Regions from separate parts of the Kosakonia sp. MUSA4 genome, predicted to be linked through region 2. Evidence: predicted binding sites of a transcription regulator. Region 2 holds the regulator's gene; the other holds the start of a gene.
The links. The regulator PhoB, encoded in region 2, activates phosphate uptake and scavenging genes when phosphate is short. The targets are predictions, from matches to a motif close to CTGTCATAAAACTGNCNNAT.
Positions count from the first base shown of each region.

Region 1: a site for PhoB is predicted at 9,722-9,741, ahead of pstS (phosphate ABC transporter substrate-binding protein PstS). Genes of this name have one in related genera too.

Region 1 covers NZ_CP025697.1:4,679,478-4,691,207, reverse strand. The annotation lists gene C0557_RS22215 (pectinesterase family protein) at 1-825, shown strand, start outside; gene C0557_RS22210 (flavin reductase family protein) at 868-1,455, opposite strand; gene C0557_RS22205 (DUF1971 domain-containing protein) at 1,667-1,999, shown strand; gene C0557_RS22200 (DUF1869 domain-containing protein) at 2,010-2,339, shown strand; gene C0557_RS22195 (DUF1971 domain-containing protein) at 2,363-2,719, shown strand; gene C0557_RS22190 (LysR family transcriptional regulator) at 2,755-3,627, opposite strand; gene budA (acetolactate decarboxylase) at 3,735-4,514, shown strand; gene alsS (acetolactate synthase AlsS) at 4,537-6,216, shown strand; gene C0557_RS22175 ((S)-acetoin forming diacetyl reductase) at 6,234-7,004, shown strand; gene C0557_RS22170 (hypothetical protein) at 7,264-7,431, shown strand; gene C0557_RS22165 (MFS transporter) at 7,837-9,390, shown strand; gene pstS (phosphate ABC transporter substrate-binding protein PstS) at 9,814-10,851, shown strand; gene C0557_RS22155 (carbohydrate-binding protein) at 10,920-11,730, opposite strand, start outside.
Region 2 covers NZ_CP025697.1:1,012,497-1,024,226, forward strand. The annotation lists gene mak (fructokinase) at 1-787, shown strand, start outside; gene sbcC (exonuclease subunit SbcC) at 889-4,029, opposite strand; gene sbcD (exonuclease subunit SbcD) at 4,026-5,228, opposite strand; gene phoB (phosphate response regulator transcription factor PhoB) at 5,430-6,119, shown strand; gene phoR (phosphate regulon sensor histidine kinase PhoR) at 6,141-7,439, shown strand; gene brnQ (branched-chain amino acid transporter carrier protein BrnQ) at 7,846-9,165, shown strand; gene proY (proline-specific permease ProY) at 9,250-10,599, shown strand; gene C0557_RS04800 (2-hydroxyacid dehydrogenase) at 10,720-11,661, opposite strand.

The DNA of each region.
Region 1 (11,730 bases), 2.1 Mb from region 2:
GAGGCGAATACCCCGGCGGGCGCGCTGGATACCAGCGGGAAAAAGTGGGGAACCGGGCGTACCAGCACGGTGGAGATCCGCGCCACCGGCGTGACGATCGAGAACCTGACCATCCGCAACAGCTTTGATTTTCCGGCCAATGCCGCGCTGGCGGATACCGATCCGAAAAAGCTAAAAGATACGCAGGCGGTCGCGCTGATGATTTCTGAAGGCGCGGATAAGGCGCGTTTCCGCCATGTCCGGCTGGAGGGATATCAGGACACCTTCTACAGCAAAAGCGGCAGCCGCAGTTATTTCACCGATTGTGAAGTGAGCGGTCATGTCGATTTTATCTTTGGCCCTGGCATTGCGGTATTTGACCGCTGCGACATTATTGCCCGCAACCGCAATGATACCGACCCGCCGTACGGCTATATCACCGCACCCGCCACCCAGATCGATCAGAAATTTGGCCTGTTTATTATCAACAGTAAATTAAGCAAAGAGCCGGGTGTACCGGCAAACAGCTTTGCGCTCGGGCGTCCGTGGCATCCAACCACTGAATTCAGTGACGGGCGCTATGCCGATCCGCATGCCATTGGCCTGGCGGCGTTTATTCACTGCGAGATTGATGACCATATTTACGGCTGGGACAAAATGTCCGGCAAAGATAAAGCCGGAAATAAAATCTGGTTCTACCCGGAAGATAGCCGTTTTTATGAATCCGACAATCGCGGGCCTGGTGCCGGGCAGGGCGGCGCGCGCTACCAGCTCACGAAGGCGAACGCAGCGCAATACAGCCTGGCCGCGATTTTTGATGGCTGGGATAAAACCCTGCTGGAGTAAATTTTTAAGTATTGCCCCCGGTAACGGGGGCAATTATCGTCATCAGTTGCCATATTTAACGTTAAAGCCCAGCGCATCCCCAACGGTGTCGTATTCGCGGAAATTAAAAATAAGCGGCTTCCATTTGCTGGAATCGACAATGCCGTTTTCACCTAAGAGTGGGTTTTCTACCCACAGATTGACAATATCCAGCTCGGCGAGAATAAAACGGCCTTTATCGCTGATGGACGCTAAACGGCATTCCGCCTGAATCGGGCATTCAGCAATACGCGGCGGTGCCACGTCAATCGAGGCTTCCGCAGTCAGCCCGGCTTTAGCGAATTTATCATGGCAGATTTCCACGCCCCATTTGGTCTGGTTTTCCGACAGCATATCGCCGCCGGTCAGCCTGCCAACCTGCTCGACTTTCTCCCACAAGGTATGATCGGGAATATTGATCACCGCATCGGAACCGGCAACTAAATTACTGTGTGTTTTGCTACCTTTACTTATTCCGATAATAATTTTCTCGCCAAGTGAAATTGATGATGAAGCGGCGCAGATATTATTTTTCCCTTCGCTGTCTTGCGTTGTGACCATAAAAACAGGAAAGCCATAATAGAATGAGTTGAGTTTTGATTTGCTTTTCATTGTCCCTTTTCCCTTATATTTAAAGCCGTAATGAGACTATTTTTCACCCTGTTAATGGTCTTTTACAATAACCCTTTTTGAGTAGCGAGAATCATCATAAAATAGCCACTAAAAAAAGTAGTCCACAAATTTTCAAAGAGGTATATGATATGCAACATATGCTTTTCCCCTCCCGGTGAGCACCGCTTGCTGAGAACTTTGAGGATGAAACATGCAACGTATCGCCATACCCGCAAACTATGTTCACACCCGCACGACGCCGTTCTGGACGAAAGAAACCGCCCCGGCGTCTATCTGGAAACGCCATCTGGACGCCGGTACCCGGCAGGGTGTTTACCCGCGACTGAGCGTGTCGCAAGGGGCGATCCGCTATAACGGCTACGCGGATGAAACCAGCCCGCAACCGGTAGAAACCGTGACGATCAATGCCGGGGAATTTGCCGTCTTTCCGCCGGAAAAATGGCACAACATTGAAGCATTAACCGACGACACAATATTTAGCGTCGATTTCTATGTTGACCCGAAAATTTTGCTAGAAGAGTGAGGTATTTATCATGACGACTGAAAATAAAGGCTATTCTTTAGCGATTTCTCATTCCGGCAAGCATGAAACGAAAGAAAAAATATGGCTGAAGCCGATGTCGTTATATGTGCCGGATGTCGCCGTAGAAGCGGTTGCCGAGCTGACTGCCGGGTTTAGCGAAAATAACAGTGAATATGTTCTGACGGTTACGAACAACAATAATGGCGTTTCTGTCGATAAAGAATTTTCCAGCCTTGATGCATTGAAAGATCCGCTTAATGCTGCCGATTCGGTAAAAGAGTTGATTAACATTGTCCGTGGCTACGAATCGGATGAAGAAACCAATGTGTGTGGCTGGTAATACGACGCTTCAGGAGGTTCATGATGGCCTATCAAATTCCGCTTCACTTCCGCCATACCCGCTCCACGCCTTTCTGGACGAAAGAGACGGTACCGCAGGCGCTGCTCACCCATCACAATACCAAAAAGGGCGTTTATGGCCGTTTGTCGGTGATGCAGGGCGCGGTGAAGTATTTCGGTTTTGCCGGTGAGCACGACACCACGCCGGAAGTGGAAGTGGTGATTGAAGCCGGGCACTTTGGCATCAGCCCACCGCAATACTGGCATCACATTGAATTACTTACCGATGACACGTACTTCAATATTGATTTCTTTGCCGATCCGCACGAAGCGCTGGAAGGAAAAGGGATCGGTCAGGTGGTCAATACGCACCGCAGCTAAACGCCATGCGCCCGGCGCAGACCGGGCGTTTTCGTTCAGAAGTTATCAATAAACCGCTTCACCGCCGGTGAACGCTCAAATTTCCTCCACGCCAGCGCCACGTCTGTTTTCAACACTTCACCTTTGATGCGGTGAAACGTCACCAGCGGATGACTAAAGCAGGACATGGATTGCGGGACAATGGCGAAACCAAATCCTGCGCTGACCATGCTCAGCGATGAAGAGAATTGCGATGCCTGCTGCGGGTGGCTCATATCGATGCCGGCGCGCAGACAGGCGTTGTAAATCAGTTCGTACAGCCCCGGCGCTACCGCCTGCGGGAAGATCACCAAAGGCGTGTCGCACAGCTCCGACAGCGCGAGTTCGGCTTCATCAGCCAGCGGATGTGAGCGGTGCAACGCAATCAGCATCGGCTCTTCATCAATCAATTTCAGATTAAATATTTTGCTGTTTTCACAGGGCAGGCGCACAAAAGCGACGTCGATCAGCCCTTCATCCAGCTCCTGCATGAGCGTCGCCATATTGTCCTCTTTCTGATGGAGCATGACCTGCGGATAGTCATGCTGAAACTGGCGCAGCACGGCAAAAATGCGGATGTGAAAAGCGTTGGAACTGGTCACGCCAAGATAGAGCTTGCCGTTGATCCCCCGCGCGATGCCTTTGGCTTTTTCCAGCGCGGCATCACTTAAGGCGAGGATCTGGCAGGCATCTTCGTAAAAGGCTTCGCCCGCATCGGTGAGCTCCACGCCGCGCGTTAAACGGTGAAATAACGGCGTTCCCACTTCCTGCTCAAGACGGCGAATTTGCTGGCTCAATGGCGGCTGTGATATGCCCAGTATTTCCGCCGCGCGGGTGAAATGTTGCGTCTGCGCAACGGCGACAAAATAGCGTAGATAACGAAGTTCCATATCGAAAACATCTCAAACCTTGATGGTTTGTATATTGGAATCTCTCGCTGAAACGAGTCAATATTTAATCAGCTTTTCTAAAGGTCTACTCAATGAGGTATTAGAGGATGACTAATCTAACTGATTGTTCCTGCAAAGAAAATCTAAGTGAAACAATTCGTGCTTTTTCTAAAAGCAAACCTGAATGTGTGATATATCAAACATCGCTAATGAGTGCGCTATTAAGTGGAGTTTACGAAGGAAATACCACGATTAAGGATTTACTCAATCACGGCGATTTTGGACTCGGCACGTTTAATGAACTGGATGGCGAACTGATTGCCTTCAACAGCGAAGTCTATCAGTTGCGTGCAGATGGCAGCGCCAGGGAGGCGCGCCCCGAGCAAAAAACGCCGTTCGCCGTGATGACCTGGTTCCGGCCGAGCTACAGCCAGCAGTTTGATGCTCCCGTCAGCCGGCAACAACTGCACGAGATCATTGATAAACAGATTCCTTCCGACAACCTCTTTTGCGCCCTGCGCATTGAGGGCCATTTTCGCCATGCGCATACCCGCACCGTACCGCGCCAGATGCCGCCTTACCGGGCGATGACCGACGTGCTCGACGATCAGCCGGTTTTTCGCTTTAACAGCCGCGCGGGCGTGTTGGTCGGCTTCCGCACGCCGCAGCATATGCAGGGAATCAATGTTGCCGGTTATCACGAACACTTTATTACCGACGATCGGCGCGGCGGTGGCCATTTGCTGGATTACCAGTTGGATCACGGCACGTTGACCTTCGGTGAGATCCACCAACTGATGGTTGATTTGCCCGCGGATGCGGCGTTTCTTCAGGCCGATCTGCACCCGGATAATCTCGATGCCGCAATTCGTTCGGTAGAGAGTTGAGACACAGACAAAGGAGTGACTAATGAGCAATGAAAACCATACGCAGCAGTGGGCGCATGGCGCCGACATGGTGGTGAAACAACTGGAAGCTCAGGGCGTTAAACAGGTTTTCGGCATTCCAGGCGCGAAAATCGATAAAGTTTTTGACTCCCTTCTGGATTCATCCATCAAAATAATTCCGGTTCGTCACGAAGCCAACGCCGCCTTTATGGCAGGTGCGGTCGGACGTATTACCGGCAAGGCGGGCGTGGCGCTGGTCACCTCCGGGCCCGGCTGCTCCAACCTTATCACCGGCATGGCGACCGCGAACAGTGAAGGCGATCCGGTGGTGGCGCTGGGCGGCGCGGTTAAACGCGCCGACAAAGCCAAACTGGTGCACCAAAGCATGGATACCGTCGCGATGTTTAGCCCGGTGACCAAGTACGCCGTAGAAGTCCCTTCTTCTGATGCCATTGCCGAAGTGGTGTCGAATGCGTTTCGCGCCGCGGAACAGGGGCGACCAGGCAGCGCTTTTGTCAGCCTGCCGCAGGATATTGCCGATCGGCCCGCCAGCGGCGCGATCCTGCCTGCCGGTTCGCCTCCTGCATTAGGCGCTGCGCCGGAGGCGATGATTAACGACGTGGCAAAAATGATCGCCGCGGCGGAAAACCCGGTGTTTTTGCTTGGGCTGATGGCCAGCCGACAGGAGAATATCGAGGCGCTACATCTGCTGCTGGAAAAAAGCCACATTCCGGTCACCAGCACTTACCAGGCGGCAGGCGCAGTCAACCAGCAACATTTCAGCCGTTTCGCCGGACGCGTTGGCTTATTCAATAACCAGGCCGGGGATCGGCTGTTGCATCTGGCGGATCTGGTGATCTGTATTGGTTACAGCCCGGTGGAATATGAACCTGCGATGTGGAATACCGGTAGCGCCAGACTGGTGCATATTGATGTGCTGCCCGCCTATGAAGAGCGCAACTATATTCCGGATGTTGAGCTGATTGGCGACATCGCCAGCACGCTGGACAAACTGGCAGCGAAGATTGAAAAACCGCTCATCCTCACCCCGCGCGCGTCGGAGATTTTGATTGATCGCTGCAACCAGCGCGATTTGCTCAATCGCAAAGGCGCACAGCTTAACCAGTTCGCCATTCATCCGCTGCGCATTGTGCGGGCGATGCAGGACATCGTGAATAGCGACGTGACGCTGACGGTCGATATGGGCAGTTTTCACATCTGGATCGCTCGCTATCTCTACAGCTTCCGCGCTCGTCAGATGATGATTTCTAACGGTCAACAGACGATGGGCGTCTCCTTGCCGTGGGCGATTGGTGCCTGGCTGGTTAACCCCGGGCGCAAAGTGGTGTCGGTTTCCGGCGATGGCGGTTTTCTGCAATCCAGCATGGAGCTGGAAACCGCTGTGCGCCTCGGCGCGAATGTGCTGCACATCATCTGGGTGGATAACGCCTACAACATGGTGGCGATTCAGGAAGAGAAAAAATACCAGCGTCTTTCCGGGGTGAATTTCGGGCCGGTGGATTTTAAAGCCTATGCCGAAGCGTTTGGCGCGAAAGGTTTTGCCGTCGGGAGCACAGCGGAACTTGAACCGACCCTGCGTGCAGCGATGGACACAGATGGCCCGGCAGTCGTCGCCATTCCGGTGGATTACAGCGATAACCCGCTGCTGATGGGCCAGCTCAACCTTAACCAGATTCTTTGAATAACCAAGGAGAAGTGATGAAAAAAGTCGCATTCGTGACCGGTGCCGGTCAGGGAATTGGTAAAGCCATTGCGCTGCGTCTGGCGAAAGATGGTTTTGCCGTCGCCGTTGCCGACTATAACGCCGCCACCGCCAAAGCCGTGGCCGACGAGATCAACAGCCATCAGGGCAGCGCGATTGCTGTGACAGTCGATGTTTCCGATCGCGAACAGGTTTTTGCCGCGGTGGAAGAGGCCAGAAGCAAGCTAAAAGGCTTTGATGTCATCGTCAATAATGCGGGCGTTGCGCCTTCAACGCCTATTGAATCGATCACCCCGGAAGTGGTGGATAAGGTTTATAACATCAACGTCAAAGGCGTGATTTGGGGGATTCAGGCGGCGGTCAGCGCTTTTAAAGCGGAAAAACACGGTGGCAAAATCATCAATGCCTGCTCACAGGCCGGGCATGTCGGCAACCCGGAACTGGCGGTTTACAGCTCAAGCAAATTCGCCGTGCGCGGTTTAACCCAGACCGCCGCGCGCGATCTGGAGCCGCTGGGCATTACGGTTAACGGTTACTGTCCGGGAATTGTGAAAACCCCGATGTGGGCCGAAATCGATCGCCAGGTCTCTGAAGCCGCGGGCAAACCGCTCGGTTACGGTACCGAACAGTTCGCCAAACGCATCACGCTTGGGCGCCTGTCAGAACCTGAAGATGTGGCAGCTTGCGTCTCCTATCTTGCAGGGCCGGATTCAGACTATATGACCGGTCAGTCCCTGCTGATTGATGGCGGTATGGTATTTAACTAATACGTTTGATGGCTCGGACACAGCCTTGCCTCTGCGATCGCGCAGGGGCTTTTTTATATCCCGCAATGAAGGTCATTCTCATCTATAAACGTTTTAAATGAGGTGCGTCAGATGGCGAACCTATATCGCCAGCTGTTCGCGACAATGATCAGCTGCGGTATATGCGATTTTCGGCAATCCAGCGCAAAAATTCTCGTTTGGGTTATGGAAGCGTTTGCGCTTAACTGAAAAGGTCAACCCTTAACCGGAGAACACGCGGATGAAGAAAATATTGCAACAGTGGCTTGAGCGACTTGCTCCTGTGCTGCCAGTACAGGTGGAGGAGGGGGAATATGATTCTGGTCGCCATGTGGCGCTGATGATCCCATTCGGTCTGCTCTACGGCCTTGATTATCATCCTTCTGTATGGATTTACGATGAAAAATGAGCGCTTCCATCTGGTGATGCGCTACAGCTACTGGAATGAACTGTGCGTACCGGATTAGAACCCGCCCGAAAACAGGCGGGTTTTTTATTTTCTTACCCCACCAAAATCCATTTTGAAATTGCGTTTCACCTCTCATTTCTGCCTTTTTAGGAGATTTTTTTCTACACCCTTAGCCTTCGGTCACAATTCAAACACCTTATCTTGTATGGTAGTAGACACAAAAACCGTAAGGGCGATACCGTGAAAGCCGTGATGTATTTGCCTAAACGATCCCGGCTTCAGGCTGGACATGGTTGAACGAAGATTCGCTTACGGAGTTTTGATGTCCATGACAAATAAACAACAAACTCATTGGGTTAACGGTTTCCCGCTGGCGGGTAAGCTGCATAAACGCGGAGAGATACTATGATCCGCAAAAACCGGAAAGTCACCATTCCCGTCAGTATCGGCTACGGCATGACGGATATTATGGGCGGCGGCGCATTTACCGTTATTGGTGCATGGTTACTCTTTTTCTATACCACCTTCGTGGGCTTGTCGCCGATTGAAGCAGCTTCGATCGTGGCGATTGCCCGTATTGTTGATGCTATCGTCAGCTTATTTATGGGGCGCTTTACCGACCATTTTTACAAAAACTATTTCGGCAAGAAATTTGGCCGCCGCCGGTTTTTCCTGTTGATCGGCGCGCCATTAATGCTGGTTTATATTTTGTTATGGCTCGACGGGATGAGTTTTCTCTTTTATCTCGCCGTGTACCTGGCATTTGAAGTTATTGCGGCAATGGTGCTTATTCCCTGGGAAACGCTGCCTTCGGAAATGACCAAAGACTTTAATGAGCGCACCAAACTTTCCACCTGTCGTATGTTTCTTTCCGCTGCCGGTACATTTCTCGCCACGTTTATTCCCGGCGTGTTGATTGGTTGGCTGGGGGAGAAAAACGCCGATGCCTACCTGATTAACGGTATCGTTTTTGCCGTGCTGTTTATGCTCTGCGTGTTTATTTCCTGGCGAGTCACCTGGGAACGTGAATTAACGCCGGAAATGCTGGCGGAGATGGAAAAAGGCTACCAGCCGACCAGCGCGAGCCAGAAATTGCAGGCGCTTTTCACCCTGTTTAAAGATTACGCTTCAACGCTCAAAGTGCGGGCTTTTCGTAAACATCTGGCTATCTATCTGTTCTCATTCACAGCAAAAGATGTCTATAACACGGTGTTTGTTTTCTTCTGCGTCTACTGCCTGCACGTCTCCTCTTCACTGGCGGGAACCCTGCTGTCGATGAGTATCGTCGGGCTGCCGGTAACGCTGGCGGCGGGTGTGGCGATGATTAAATATGGCCCATCGCGGCTTTATGTTTTCGCCTACAGCGTGATGATTCTGTGCCTGGGCGGTTTCTTCCTGGTGTACCAGTTCCCGACGGAGAACAAAGTGGTATTGCTGGTGATTCTTGCCGGGGTGTATCAGGTTGGCCGCTGTGTGCTGGAGTTCACGCCGTGGAACGTTTTCCCGTTCATTCCGGATATTGACGAAATGATTTCCGGTCAGCGCCGGGAAGGGCTGTTTGCCGCCGTCATGACCTTCTCACGCAAAACCACCGTCGCGATTGCCACCTTTATTGTCGGTCTGTTGCTGCAAAGCGGCGGCTTCGTTAAAGGCAGCCAGGTACAGCCGCAGGAAGCGGTGACCACCATTGTGATGTTGCTGTTTGTCGGTACCGTTGGGTTATTACTGGTGGCATTGTGGCAGGCGCTGACATTCCATTTGAATAAGCGCACGCATAAGATTTTCGTTGATGAACTTGATCGTCTGAAAGCGAACGGTCTGAAACAGAATGTTGCGCCGCAAGCGCGCGCGGTGGTGGAAGATCTGACCGGTTATGCCTATGAAAAACTATGGTGTAAAGATTCTGCGGGCCAGTCTGAGCCGGTCATGCTAAATAACGCTATGGCACTACGGAAATAACCGGCGTAAGTAAAGCGCCGCCCGGAAAATAACAGGATGGAAAGTCTTCCGGGCGGCGATAAATAGCGTCAGCGTCGCCTTGTGGAAAATGTAACAATATGGTCATGCGTAGAAAAATACACTTACACTCTTTCGGCGCTTTTGTCATATAGCTGCGATTTTTTCACTATCTAATAATCCCCGGCTACTGCAACTTCGCTCAATCTATGATTGCCGGGTTGCACATTTTAACCCTTAGGTTAATTTCATTTTTATTTCGCTTTTCATTCACTCCTCCGGGTTACTGCCCGGAGTTTTTTTTATGCTGGTTGATGCCGCTCTATTTTTTGTCATGACACAAAATTGTCATATAAGCGCTCTATCCTTCCCTCCGTCCGCAAAATTATTCAAAAATCTATCAACTTTTTCGTTTTTGGAGAGATTATGGCAACGTTTAATGCATCTGTTCGCCTGATGGCCGCAGCACTTGCGCTTTCTACGACTACCGTTTTCGCAGCAACCAATGTGACTGGCGCAGGCGGTACTTTCCCCGCTCCGGTATACGCAAAGTGGGCCGCTGAATATCAGAAACAAGTGGGTTCTCAGGTCAACTATCAGGGGATTGGTTCTTCTGGCGGTATCAAACAGATCATTGCAAAAACCGTTGATTTCGGTGCATCCGACGCCCCGATGAGCGATGACGATTTGGCAAAAAATGGCCTGTTCCAGTTCCCGACAGTGATCGGCGGTGTGGTGCTGGCGGTGAACATCCCGGGTGTGAAATCCGGCGAGCTGACTCTGGATGGTAAAACGCTGGGTGATATCTACCTGGGCACCATCAAAAAATGGAACGATCCGGAAATCACTAAGCTGAACCCAAAAGTAAAACTGCCGGACACCAATATCAACGTTGTGCGTCGTGCAGATGGCTCCGGTACGTCATTCGTCTTCACCAGCTACCTGTCTAAAGTGAACGCAGACTGGGCAAGCAAAATCGGTAAAGGTTCAACCGTTAACTGGCCGGTTGGTCTCGGCGGTAAAGGCAACGACGGCGTGGCCGCTTTTGTACAGCGCCTGCCTGGTTCCATTGGTTACGTGGAATACGCCTATGCCAAACAGAACAACCTGACCTGGACCAAACTGTTTGATGCCGACGGCAAAGTGGTTGAACCGTCGCAGCAGAGCTTCAGCAACAGCGCTAAAGGGGCTGACTGGAGCAAATCTTTCGCCCAGGATCTGACCTTCCAGAAAGGCAAAGACGCGTGGCCGATCTCCTCCACGACCTTTATCCTGGTCTACAAAAAACAGGATGACGCAGCGAAAGGCGCAGAAGTGCTGAAATTCTTCGACTGGTCTTACAAAAACGGTAGCGCGATTGCGAGCAGCCTCGATTATGCGCCGCTGCCAGATTCTGTAACCAGCCAGGTTCGTGCCGCCTGGAAAGCGAATGTCAAGGACGCTTCCGGCAAAGCGCTGTTCTGATTTTCTCTCACCATGCAAAAAAGCCCGATACTTGCGTACCGGGCTTTTTTTATTGCCAACGCGCGCTATTAACGGGCGCTTTCAAGCTTCCAGAGTGCCGGAGCGCTGACCGGATCCCAGCCGACAATAGCGCTGTGCGCTTGCAGGCAGGAATAGGTTTTGCCGTTGAACGACACGCGATCGCCAGCTTTATATACGGTGCCTTCTGCCCACGGCGCAAGGTCACCCGGTGCTGGCGTTTCTTCCGCATCATCCGTTAACGTTTTCACATTCAGCGAAGCGCTGAGCTCTGACACTAAACCGTTGCTGAGCTCTGCCGCGACCTGGTAAACGTACGCAGTGCCTGGCTTCAGATTGCTGTCGGTAAACGACTCTGACTGCGGGCTTTCGAGCAGTTCACCATTACGGTATACCTGATAGCGAGCGACATCCCCGGCCACTTTTTTCCAGCTTAAAGTGACGGTGGTGGTGGTGATATTGCTGGCCTGAACGTTCTGCGGAACGCCCGGTTTTTCGGACGGGGTTTCATCCCCTTCCTGGCTGATCGAGCACTGGCCATTCTCCTGCTGAATGAAAATATGCACCGGTGCCGCACCGTCCAGGCTGCTGAGCTGATCCTGGATCAGCGTTGCACAATCCATACCTGCACCATTTTCAAATGCGGCCTGCTGCACCTGGCTACCCGGCATCAGCGCGATTTTAGCGTTCGGCTCCAGCCAGTCGTGCGAGACGATCGTGCCCACATTATCCGCCACGGAGAGGAACAGACGTTGGTCGTCACTGTTAGTGAGCGTGGAAACCAGCGACTCGTCAATGGCGCTCTTCTCGGCAAACTGGGTGACCGGCAGTTCCACCATCAGCGCTTCCAGAACTTTGGCA
Region 2 (11,730 bases):
GATTGCGACGCTGGTGGATCTGGCGGAAAAAGAGACCGGTCAGCGGGGAACCGTCGGCATGGGGATCCCCGGTTCCATTTCGCCCTACACCGGCGTGGTGAAAAACGCCAACTCCACCTGGCTGAACGGTAAACCGTTCGACAAAGATTTAAGCCAGCGGCTGCAACGGGAAGTGCGGCTGGCCAACGATGCCAACTGCCTGGCGGTGTCTGAAGCGGTCGATGGCGCCGCGGCCGGGGCGCAAACGGTGTTCGCGGTGATCATTGGCACCGGTTGCGGTTCCGGCGTGGCGATCAACGGACATGTGCATACTGGCGGTAACGGCACGGCGGGCGAGTGGGGGCATAATCCGCTGCCGTGGATGGACGATGACGAACTGCGGTATCGCGCCGAAGTACCCTGTTACTGCGGCAAGCAAGGCTGCATCGAAACCTTTATCTCCGGCACCGGCTTTGCCACGGATTATCAGCGCTTAAGCGGCAATGCGCTAAAAGGTAATGAGATTATGCGTCTGGTTGGCGAGCAGGATGCGGTGGCTGAACTGGCGCTCGGCCGTTATGAGCTGCGGCTGGCGAAGTCGCTGGCGCACGTGGTCAATATTCTCGATCCGGATGTGATTGTCCTCGGCGGCGGCATGAGCAATGTCGACAGGCTGTACCAGACCGTTCCTGTGCTGGTGCGCAACTGGGTGTTTGGCGGCGAATGCGAAACGCCGATCCGCAAAGCGTTGCATGGCGACTCCAGCGGCGTGCGCGGCGCGGCCTGGCTGTGGCCGCAGGGCGAGTAAAACCGCAGGCGGAACAGCGGCTTCGCAGGCCAGATAAGGCGAAGCCGCCAGCCGGCAAAACAACCGGTGGCGGCTTCTTTCGCCGGATAACGGTTCAATACCTACGAAACCGCATATTTCCCGTCGAGCTTGCTGTAACCCAGCCCGTTGATTTTCTTCACCTTGATCTGCACCGGGATCCGCTCTTTCATCGCTTCGACGTGGCTGATCACGCCGATGGTTTTGCCGCTGGCATTCAGCGCATCGAGGGCGTCGAGCGCGGTATCCAGCGTTTCGCTGTCCAGCGTGCCAAAGCCTTCATCAAGGAACAGCGAATCGATGCGGGTTTTATGGCTGACCAAATCCGACAGCGCCAGCGCCAGCGCAAGGCTGACAAGGAAGCTTTCACCGCCGGAGAGCGTACGCGTATCGCGCACCGCATCCGCCTGCCAGGTATCCACCACTTCCAGCTCCAGCGCCTCGCTGGCTTTGCGTTTCAGCAGATAACGGCCGTGCAGACGGGTAAGCTGGTTGTTCGCCAGCCAGACGAGGTTATCCAGCGTCAGCCCCTGCGCAAATTTGCGGAATTTATCTCCCTCTTTCGAGCCGATAAGCGCATTGAGATGGCCCCAGTCGTCATACAGCGCACTGGCCTGCTCGATCTCCTGCAACACCGCCTGCTGGCGCGTACGGTTATCGCCATCCTGTTTTAACTGCTGGCGAAGTTCCCCCTGGCGGGTGGTGTTTTCGCGCAGTTGACGTGAAACCTGTTCCAGCGCCTGCGCGATGCTGTCGGCTGTGGCGTTTTCCTCCAGCCCGGCAGGCGGCTGCGCCCGATGGGCGGTAACGGCTTGTTCGGCGCTGGCGGCCAGCGCCTGTTTCTGCTGGCAATCGGCGTCGAGCTTCTGGCGCAACTGCTCCAGCCGCTGGTGTTCATCATCGGAAAGCAGTGCGCTGAGAAACGCGTGTTTATCGGCAAAGACGCTGTTTTCCAGCGCCGCAACGAACTGTTTCTCCAGCGCTTCAGCCGTTTCGTTCTCCTGCGCCAGTTGCTGGTGCAGGGTTTGCCATTGGCTTCGCAGCGACACGCAGCCGTCATGCACCTGGCGCCAGCCCTCCAGCGCCACGTTTTGCGCGTCGGCGGGCGTTTCGTCTGTGGGCAGCGTATCGAGGATGGGCGTAAGCTGGGTGATCTGCTCTTGCAGCGCGGTCTGCTGTTGCTGCTGCTGTTGCCATTGCTCCGCTTCCTGCGCGCGCGCTGCCAGCCACGCGGCTTCTTCGCCTTCCGGCGGCAGAGTCAGATCCAGTTGTCGCAGCGCCGCCGCTAAGGTGTCGCGGCGGGTGGTGACAGCCTGCTGATACTGTTCGCTCTGCTGTTGCAGTTCATTGATTTGAAAAAGTAATGTCTGGCGCTGGTTGAGCAGATAGAGCTGGTGTTCATAGGCATCCTGCGCGCTTTGCCAACTGGTCAATTCGCGGTGCGGATCCAGCGTGACGTTCAACTGCTCGCACAGCGTGGCCCACTCCTGCAATCCCGTTTGTTCATCCTGCTGGAGCGAGCGGACTTCACGCTCGTCTTTTTCATAGCGCTCGGCTAAGCCTTTCAGCCGCTCGCCCAGCGCCACGCCTTCTTCTTTTACCTTTTGCACTTCGTCAGACAGCACCTGACGGCGAGCCTGATTCACTCCCGGCTCGATCGTCTGGTAGTGCGCAACCGCCGGATGTTCCGTAGCACCGCACAGCGGACAGGGCTGACCCGCCTGCAGGCGCGCGCGCTCGCTCTCCAGACTTTTGATGGTGTTTTCCAGCTCGCAGATGGTGGTGACTTCCGTCAGCAACTGGTTCTTTTCTTTATACAACGCGCGCTTTTGTTCCCGCTCTGCGTTGAGCTTTTCCTGCTCGGCTTGCAGATCCCGCAGGCTTTGCTGGCGCAGGCTCAGTTGTTTACGCAGCGGGGCGAAGCGAGCGTGCAGGGCGGCGAGCTGCTGGCGTAACGGGCGATGCTGTGCGCACTGCGCCATTGCCGCAGCCGTCTCTTCTGCTGTCAGTTCCAGCGTGGCTTCCGGCAGCGCACGCAATTTCTGCTGATGTGTCAGCACGCGCTGTTGCAGGCTTTGCCACTGCTTTTTCTCCTCTTCCAGTTGGTTAAACAGCACGCGCCAGCCGGTCAGCTCGCTGTGCCACTGTTGAAAGCGGGCATGTTCGGTCAGCCAACTGGCAACCGTTTTTTGACGGCTCAGCAGACTGGCATGCTGCCCGACGGCGGTTGCGCGGATACGCGCGCGCTGTAGCAGGCTGGCATGTAAGCGAGCATTTACTTCTTCACTCTGGCTGCGGGTGCGGGCCAGCGCTTTATGTTGCTCTTCAAGGCGTTCCCACAGCGGACGTAACTGCAGAGCCGGTTGCGCCAGGGCAAGCCGCGCCAGCTGCGGCTGTGCGGCAGCCAGCGCCTGCTGCGCCTGCACCTGCGCGGCCTGCGCCCGTCCGAGCGCGGTGCGTAGTTCGGCTTCGCGGTTTAGCCATTGCGCCTGCGCCTGCGTGGTTTGTTGCCCGGCCAGCAGCGTTTTTTCTTCGTCAGTAAGTGCCTGCAAACCTGTACTCAGTTGCTGGCGCTGTTCATCATTGAGCAGCACTACGCCTTCCGCCTGCGCCTGTAGCTGTTCCAGCCGGGTTTTGGCCGCTTTATGTTTCTCAAACACCATCGCCGAAATCTGACCATAGATTTCCGTGCCGGTCAGCTCTTCCAGCAGCTCGGCGCGTTCGCGCGGTTTGGCATTGAGGAACGCGGCAAACTGCCCCTGCGACAGCAGCATTGAGCGGGTAAAGCGGCCGTAATCCAGCCCGGTTAATGAGGCGGTGAGATCGAGTTTATCTTTGACTTTATCGGCGAGGATTTTGCCGTCGGCGCAAGCCGCCAGCTCAACGCGCGGCGCTTGCAGATTGCCCTCTGCCTGACCGCGCGCGCGGCTCTGGCTCCAGAAAGCGCGGTAAGCGATGCCTTTTACTTCAAATTCCACTTCCGCCAGGCACTCGGCGGTATCGCGGGTCATCAGATCGTTTTGCGATTGTGACAGGGTGCTAAGGCGCGGCGTTTCGTGGTACAGCGCCAGACAAATGGCGTCGAGCAGGGTGGTTTTCCCTGCGCCCGTCGCGCCGGTAATGGCGAACAAACCGTTGCTGGCGAACGGCTCTTCGGTAAAGTCGATTTTCCATTCGCCTTTCAGCGAGTTGAGGTTTTTTAACCGCAAACTGAGGATCTTCATGCCTCTTTCTCCGCATCCAGCGCCTGGCGCGCTTCACTGAACAAAGCTTGCAGGCGCGCCGTTTGCTTCTCATCGATCTCTTCCTGCGCCAGACGGCGGGCGAAGACCTCTTCCACTTTCAATTCACTGAGCGTTTCCCGCAGCTCACCGGCGAGGATCCGCTCCCGCTGTTCGCGGCTGCGGCGCACCAGCAGCACTTCGACGGGCAAATCTTCGGTAACTTGCTGAATTTTACGTTGCATATCAGCCAGATATTCTTGGCTTACAATTTCAATATCCAGCCAGACTGGCGTGTCGGCGGGCGCATCGCGCCACTGCTCAAGCTGGCGGCAAATCTCGGCGAAATCGCCCTTGATCACCGCCAGCGGCTGCGTGGCCGGAATGTCGAGCGCGGTCACTTCCGTCAGCTTGCCGTCGCTGAAGGTGACCAGATTGACGCTTTTACGCTTTCCAGTTTCATCAAAACTCAGCGGGATCGGTGAACCGCAGTAGCGAATGTGCTGCAGGCCGCCAATTTTCTGCGCCCGGTGAATATGTCCGAGCGCAATATAGTCGGCTGGCGGGAAATTCTCCGCCGGGAAGGCATCCAGTGTGCCAATATAGATGTCACGTACGGCGTCACTTTTGCTGGCGCCAACGGTGGTCAAATGGCCGCTGGCGATAATCGGCAGCGCCTGCTCGCCGCGCAGGATGCAGGCGGCGTCATACTGCTGCTGGTAGTAATCGGTAATGGCCGCCAGCAGATGCTGCTGTTTTTCCTGCCCTGATAATCCGGCCTGGCTGATGACCATGTCACGCGGGCGTAAAAATGGAACCGGACAGAAAACGGCGCCGGGCGTACCATCCCGGTGTTTGAGCCAGAAAGGCGCGGCGCCAGCGCTGGCGACCACGGTGGTGTTCAGGTAAGCGAGGATCTCTTTCGATTCGTTCAGCGTCGCCACGGAATCATGGTTGCCCGCCAGTACCACTAACTGGCAGCCGGTTTGCTGGAGTTTCACCACAAAGCGGTTATATAACTCGCGGGCATAACTGGGCGGGGAACCGGTATCAAAGATGTCGCCTGCGACAATAATGGCGTCGGCCAGGTGCTGTTCTGCCGCATTCAGCAGCCAGTCGAGAAAGGCGTCATGTTCGGCAGCGCGGCTTTTACTGTAAAAGTTCTGACCCAAATGCCAGTCTGAAGTGTGAATAATGCGCATAGCGATTCCGTGGCGAAAATGGATAAACGCGATTATAACATTCAGGGTGTTAGAGACATTAACTGCGTGAATATTCACGCTGTCATAATGCTGCGGGCAGGGTCATCTGGCGGTCATGTTATTCATAAATCTGTCATAAAACTGACGCATAATGGCGCCGCTATACAAACAGACGACTTATATGAGAAAACAGGGCGAATTATGGCGAGACGAATTCTGGTCGTTGAAGATGAAGCACCGATCCGTGAAATGGTGTGCTTTGTGCTCGAGCAAAATGGATTTCAACCGGTAGAAGCTGAAGATTATGACAGTGCGGTGAACCAACTTAACGAACCCTGGCCAGACCTGGTTTTACTGGACTGGATGTTGCCTGGCGGTTCCGGTATTCAGTTTATTAAGCACCTGAAACGTGAGGCCATGACCCGCGATATTCCGGTGATGATGCTGACAGCGCGTGGTGAAGAGGAAGATCGCGTGCGCGGTCTGGAAACCGGGGCGGACGATTACATTACCAAACCCTTCTCACCGAAAGAGCTGGTTGCCCGTATTAAAGCGGTTATGCGCCGTATTTCGCCGATGGCGGTGGAAGAAGTGATTGAAATGCAGGGACTTAGCCTCGATCCCTCTTCGCATCGCGTGATGACCGGCGAAAATCCGCTGGATATGGGGCCGACAGAGTTTAAACTCTTACACTTCTTTATGACTCACCCGGAACGCGTGTACAGCCGTGAACAACTGCTGAACCATGTCTGGGGAACCAATGTTTACGTCGAAGACAGAACGGTTGATGTCCATATTCGTCGCCTGCGCAAAGCGCTGGAACACAGCGGTCACGATCGTATGGTGCAAACGGTGCGCGGCACGGGATATCGTTTTTCGACCCGTTTCTGAAATTTGACAGGAGTGTGACGCGTGCTGGAACGGCTGTCATGGAAAAGGCTGGTGCTGGAGCTCCTCCTTTGTTGTCTACCCGCCTTTATACTCGGCGCGATTTTCGGTTACCTGCCCTGGTTTTTATTTGCCGCGGTAACCGGGCTGTTGATCTGGCATTTCTGGAATTTACTGCGCCTCTCCTGGTGGTTGTGGGTCGATAAAAGTATGACGCCACCGCCCGGCACGGGAAGCTGGGAGCCGCTGTTATACGGGCTGCACCAGATGCAGATGCGTAATAAAAAGCGGCGGCGCGAGCTGGGTAATCTCATCAAACGCTTTCGCAGCGGTGCGGAATCGCTGCCGGATGCGGTGATCCTCACCACCGAAGAAGGGTCGATTTTCTGGTGTAACGGCCTGGCACAACAGCTACTGGGGCTGCGTTGGCCGGATGATAACGGGCAGAACATCCTGAACCTGCTGCGCTACCCCGAATTTACGCAGTATCTTAAAAAACAAGAGTTTACCCGGCCACTGAACCTGGTACTGAACAGCGGGCGCCATCTGGAGATCCGCGTGATGCCTTACAGCGAACAGCAACTGCTGCTGGTGGCGCGCGATGTGACGCAGATGCACCAACTGGAAGGCGCGCGACGTAACTTTTTCGCTAACGTCAGCCATGAGCTACGCACGCCGTTGACGGTGCTGCAAGGCTACCTGGAGATGATGCAGGAGCAGACGCTGGAAGGCGCGCCGCGCGAAAAAGCGCTGCATACCATGCGAGAGCAAACATCGCGCATGGAAGGGCTGGTGCGCCAGTTGCTGACGCTGTCGAAGATTGAAGCGGCGCCGACGCTGCCGCCCAATGAGACCATCGATGTGCCGATGATGCTGCGCCTGGTTGAACGGGAAGCGCAGACGCTCAGCCAAAAAAAGCACAGCCTGGAATTTGAGGTTGATAACGCCTTAAAAGTGCTTGGCAATGAGGAGCAATTGCGCAGCGCCATCTCCAACCTGGTGTATAACGCGGTGAACCATACGCCCGCCGGAACGCATATTATTGTGCGCTGGCAGCATGTGCCGCAGGGGGCGGAATTCAGCGTGGAGGATAATGGTCCGGGGATTGCCGCCGAACATATTCCGCGTCTGACCGAGCGTTTTTACCGCGTCGATAAAGCCCGTTCCCGGCAAACCGGCGGTAGCGGACTTGGGCTGGCGATCGTTAAACATGCCGTCAACCATCACGAAAGTCGCCTTGATATTGCGAGTACGCCAGGCAAAGGGACGCGCTTTAGCTTTGTTCTGCCGGAACGTCTGGTTGCCAAAACTCCTGCTGCCTGACGCCCCTGTCAGCTTATCTTTCCAGCGGCCTGTCAAAACAGGCCGCCATTTCCTGCTGTTTCCCCGCGATGAAACCTATTTTGTACGGGTGATGCTTTTTTGTTCGCATGATCAGCCATGTGTTTTTCTTATAAATGGAGTATTGAACTGGTTATTTTTCTTGATCCAGCATATCCATCTGGTTTTGCGATCCCATCTTGCCTTCAAACGTTATAAGCGTTTAAATTGCGCCCCTGACGTTGTCAGACCGACTATGTTTACGTGGTAAATCGAAAAACTATACTCCGCCACGTTGCGTATTAAGCATTTCCCGCTGATTTTTCGCGGTTTACACGCGTTATTGTTCGGCAGGGAAGGCGAAAAATTCACCATTATTTACAACACCACATCCACAGGCAGTAAAATTATGACCTATCACTTAAAACCACGAGACATAGTTGCTCTGGGCTTTATGACCTTCGCTTTGTTCGTTGGCGCAGGGAACATCATTTTTCCGCCGATGGTCGGCTTGCAGGCGGGTGAACATGTCTGGACCGCGGCATTTGGTTTTCTGATTACTGCCGTAGGCCTGCCGGTGCTGACCGTCGTTGCGCTGGCTAAAGTGGGTGGTGGTGTGGATAGCCTGAGTACGCCGATCGGTAAAGTCGCGGGCGTGCTGCTGGCAACCGTTTGTTATCTGGCGGTAGGGCCGCTGTTCGCCACGCCGCGTACGGCGACCGTCTCGTTTGAGGTGGGGATTGCGCCGCTGACTGGCGATGGCGCAATGCCGCTGCTGATCTACAGCATCGTCTATTTTGCGCTGGTGATCCTAGTGTCGCTCTATCCGGGCAAACTGCTGGATACCGTGGGCAACTTCCTTGCTCCGCTGAAAATTATCGCGCTGACCATTCTCTCGATTGCCGCGATCGTCTGGCCGGCTGGCCCTATCAGCCATGCGCTGGAAGCTTATCAAACTGCGCCGTTCTCTAACGGTTTCGTTAATGGCTATCTGACGATGGATACGCTGGGCGCGATGGTGTTCGGTATCGTGATCGTGAATGCTGCCCGTTCGCGCGGCGTGACCGAAGCGCGTCTGCTGACCCGTTACACTGTCTGGGCCGGGCTGATGGCGGGCGCGGGTCTGACGCTGCTCTATCTGGCGCTGTTCCGCCTGGGTTCAGACAGCGCGGCGCTGGTGGATCAATCCGCTAACGGCGCAGCGATTCTGCATGCTTACGTTCAGCACACCTTTGGTGGCGCGGGCAGCTTCCTGCTGGCAGCCTTGATCTTCATCGCTTGCCTGGTCACAGCGGTTGGCCTGACCTGCGCCTGCGCCGAGTTTTTCGCGCAGTATCTGCCGTTCTCTTATCGTTCGCTGGTGTTTATTCTGGGCATCTTCTCGATGGCGGTTTCCAACCTCGGGCTGAGCCATCTGATTCAGATCTCCATCCCGGTGCTGACGATGATCTACCCGCCGTGCATCGTGCTGGTGGTGCTGAGCTTCAGCCGTTCGTGGTGGAACAACTCAACCCGCGTGATTGCGCCGGCCATGTTTATCAGCCTGCTTTTTGGTATCCTTGACGGCGTGAAAGCATCCGCCTTTGCTGAGCATTTACCGGCCTGGACGCAGCGTTTGCCGCTGGCGGAACAGGGGCTGGCCTGGCTGATGCCGAGCCTGGTGATGGTGATTCTGGCGGCAGTCTGGGATCGCACCGCAGGGCGTCAGGTAACTTCCAGCGCGCATTAACAGTCGCGGATACGGTTTGTTTAACCACGGGGTTTGGCGCCCCGTGGTTTTTTATTTTTGTGTTGAATAATGGCAGTGGAAACAATGGAAAGTACGAATAAGCTGAAGCGCGGGTTAAGCACCCGCCACATCCGCTTTATGGCGCTGGGATCGGCGATCGGCACCGGGCTGTTTTATGGCTCCGCCGATGCCATCAAAATGGCCGGGCCGAGCGTGTTGCTGGCCTACATTATTGGTGGCGTCGCCGCGTATATCATTATGCGTGCGCTGGGTGAAATGTCGGTACATAACCCTTCCGCCAGCTCGTTCTCTCGCTATGCACAGGAAAACCTCGGCCCGCTTGCCGGCTATATCACTGGCTGGACCTACTGTTTTGAAATCCTGATTGTGGCGATTGCCGACGTGACGGCTTTCGGCATCTATATGGGCGTCTGGTTCCCGACAGTGCCGCACTGGATCTGGGTGCTGAGCGTGGTGATGATCATCTGCGCCATTAACCTGATGAGCGTAAAAGTCTTCGGCGAACTGGAGTTCTGGTTCTCGTTCTTTAAAGTCGCCACCATTATCATCATGATCCTCGCCGGTTTCGGCATCATCATCTGGGGTATCGGCAACGGCGGGCAGCCGACCGGGATCAGCAATTTGTGGAGCCACGGCGGTTTCTTCAGTAATGGCTGGCTGGGCACGGTGATGGCGCTGCAAATGGTGATGTTCGCCTACGGCGGCATCGAAATCATCGGCATCACCGCCGGTGAAGCGAAAGATCCGGAAAAATCGATCCCGCGCGCCATTAACTCCGTACCGATGCGCATTCTGGTGTTTTATGTCGGGACGTTGTTCGTCATCATGTCCATCTACCCGTGGAACCAGGTCGGTACTGACGGCAGCCCGTTTGTCCTGACCTTCCAGCATATGGGCATTACCTTTGCCGCCAGCATTCTTAACTTTGTGGTGCTGACCGCTTCGCTTTCGGCGATCAACAGCGATGTTTTTGGCGTGGGGCGTATGCTGCACGGCATGGCGGAGCAGGGCAGCGCACCGAAGATGTTTGCCAAAACCTCCCGTCGCGGTATTCCGTGGGTGACGGTCGTGGTGATGACCGTTGCGCTACTGCTGGCGGTCTGGCTGAACTACATCATGCCGGAGAACGTTTTCCTGGTGATTGCGTCGCTGGCGACCTTTGCCACGGTATGGGTGTGGATCATGATTTTGCTGTCGCAAATCGGTTTCCGCCGCCGTCTCTCTGCCGATGAAGTGAAGGCGCTGAAATTCAAAGTGCCGGGCGGCGTCATCACCACCGTGGCAGGCCTGCTGTTCCTTGTGTTTATCATCGCGCTGATTGGCTGGCACCCGGAAACCCGCATTTCGCTGTACGTGGGCCTGGCGTGGATTGTGCTGTTGCTGATTGGCTGGAAGTTTAAAAAATCCGCCTGATGGCGGCTACGCCTTATCAGACATGCAGGGCTTGTTGGCCTGATAAGCATCGTGCCACCCGGTAATTTCACCCGATATGGCTTTGTAGGCCGGGTAAGCGCAGCGCCACCCGGCAAAAAATTACACCACCGGGGTCAGCATTTTCCCGTCCTGAAAGTAACTCACCAGGTTGTTGATGGTCAGATCCGCCATCGCCTGGCGGGTTTCCGCCGTGTTACTGGCAATATGCGGCAGCAGCACGACATTTGGCAGCTCGCGCAGCGGCAGGGGGATATTCGGCTCGTTCTCAAACACATCCAGCCCCGCGCCGCGTAACTTCCCTTCCTGTAACACCGCGATCAGCGCGTCGGTATCCACCACGCTGCCACGCGCAATATTCACCAGAATCCCTTCCGGCCCCAGCGCTTCCAGCACTTCACGATTAATGACATGATGCGTTTTCGCCCCGCCGGGTAGCGTCAGCACCAGAAAATCCACTGCCCGCGCCAGTTCGACGATGCTCTGATGGCGCTGCCAGTGATTGTTACGGGCTTCCCGTGGGCTAAAATAGTGGATCGGCATATTGAATGCCGCCGCGCGTTGAGCGACGTCGTGGCCGATATTGCCCATGCCGACAATCCCGCAGCGTTTCCCGCTCATTTTCCAGGCACCGGGAAATGCGGCATGCTCCCATTGCCCCGCGCGGGCGAAACGGTCGGCTTCGCAAATTTTACGCGTCACCGCCAGCATCAGCGCTAACCCGGTATCGGCGACGCACTCATTGAGCACGTTTGGCGTGTTGCTGACGGTGATTCCCAGGCGACGGCAGGTTTCGAGATCGGTCGCATCAACGCCCACGCCAAAACCGCTGATCGCCTCCAGCGCCGGAAGCTGCTCAATCAGCGCGGTACTGATCCCTTTGGCCGCGCGGGTTAATGCACCGCGAATGGCATGCGCATGGTCGCGCAGCAGGGTTTGCGCATCCTGCTGCCAGTATTTATGCACCACAAAATGCTGTTCGAGGGTGGTAATCATCGGTTGGGGAATTTCAGTAATGACAAGGATTTCGGGTTTATTTTTCATACTTATTCCTGGCGGTTATCATTTTTAACAGTATAAAAAGCAGCCAGGCCGGAGACTTCGGGCATCGGC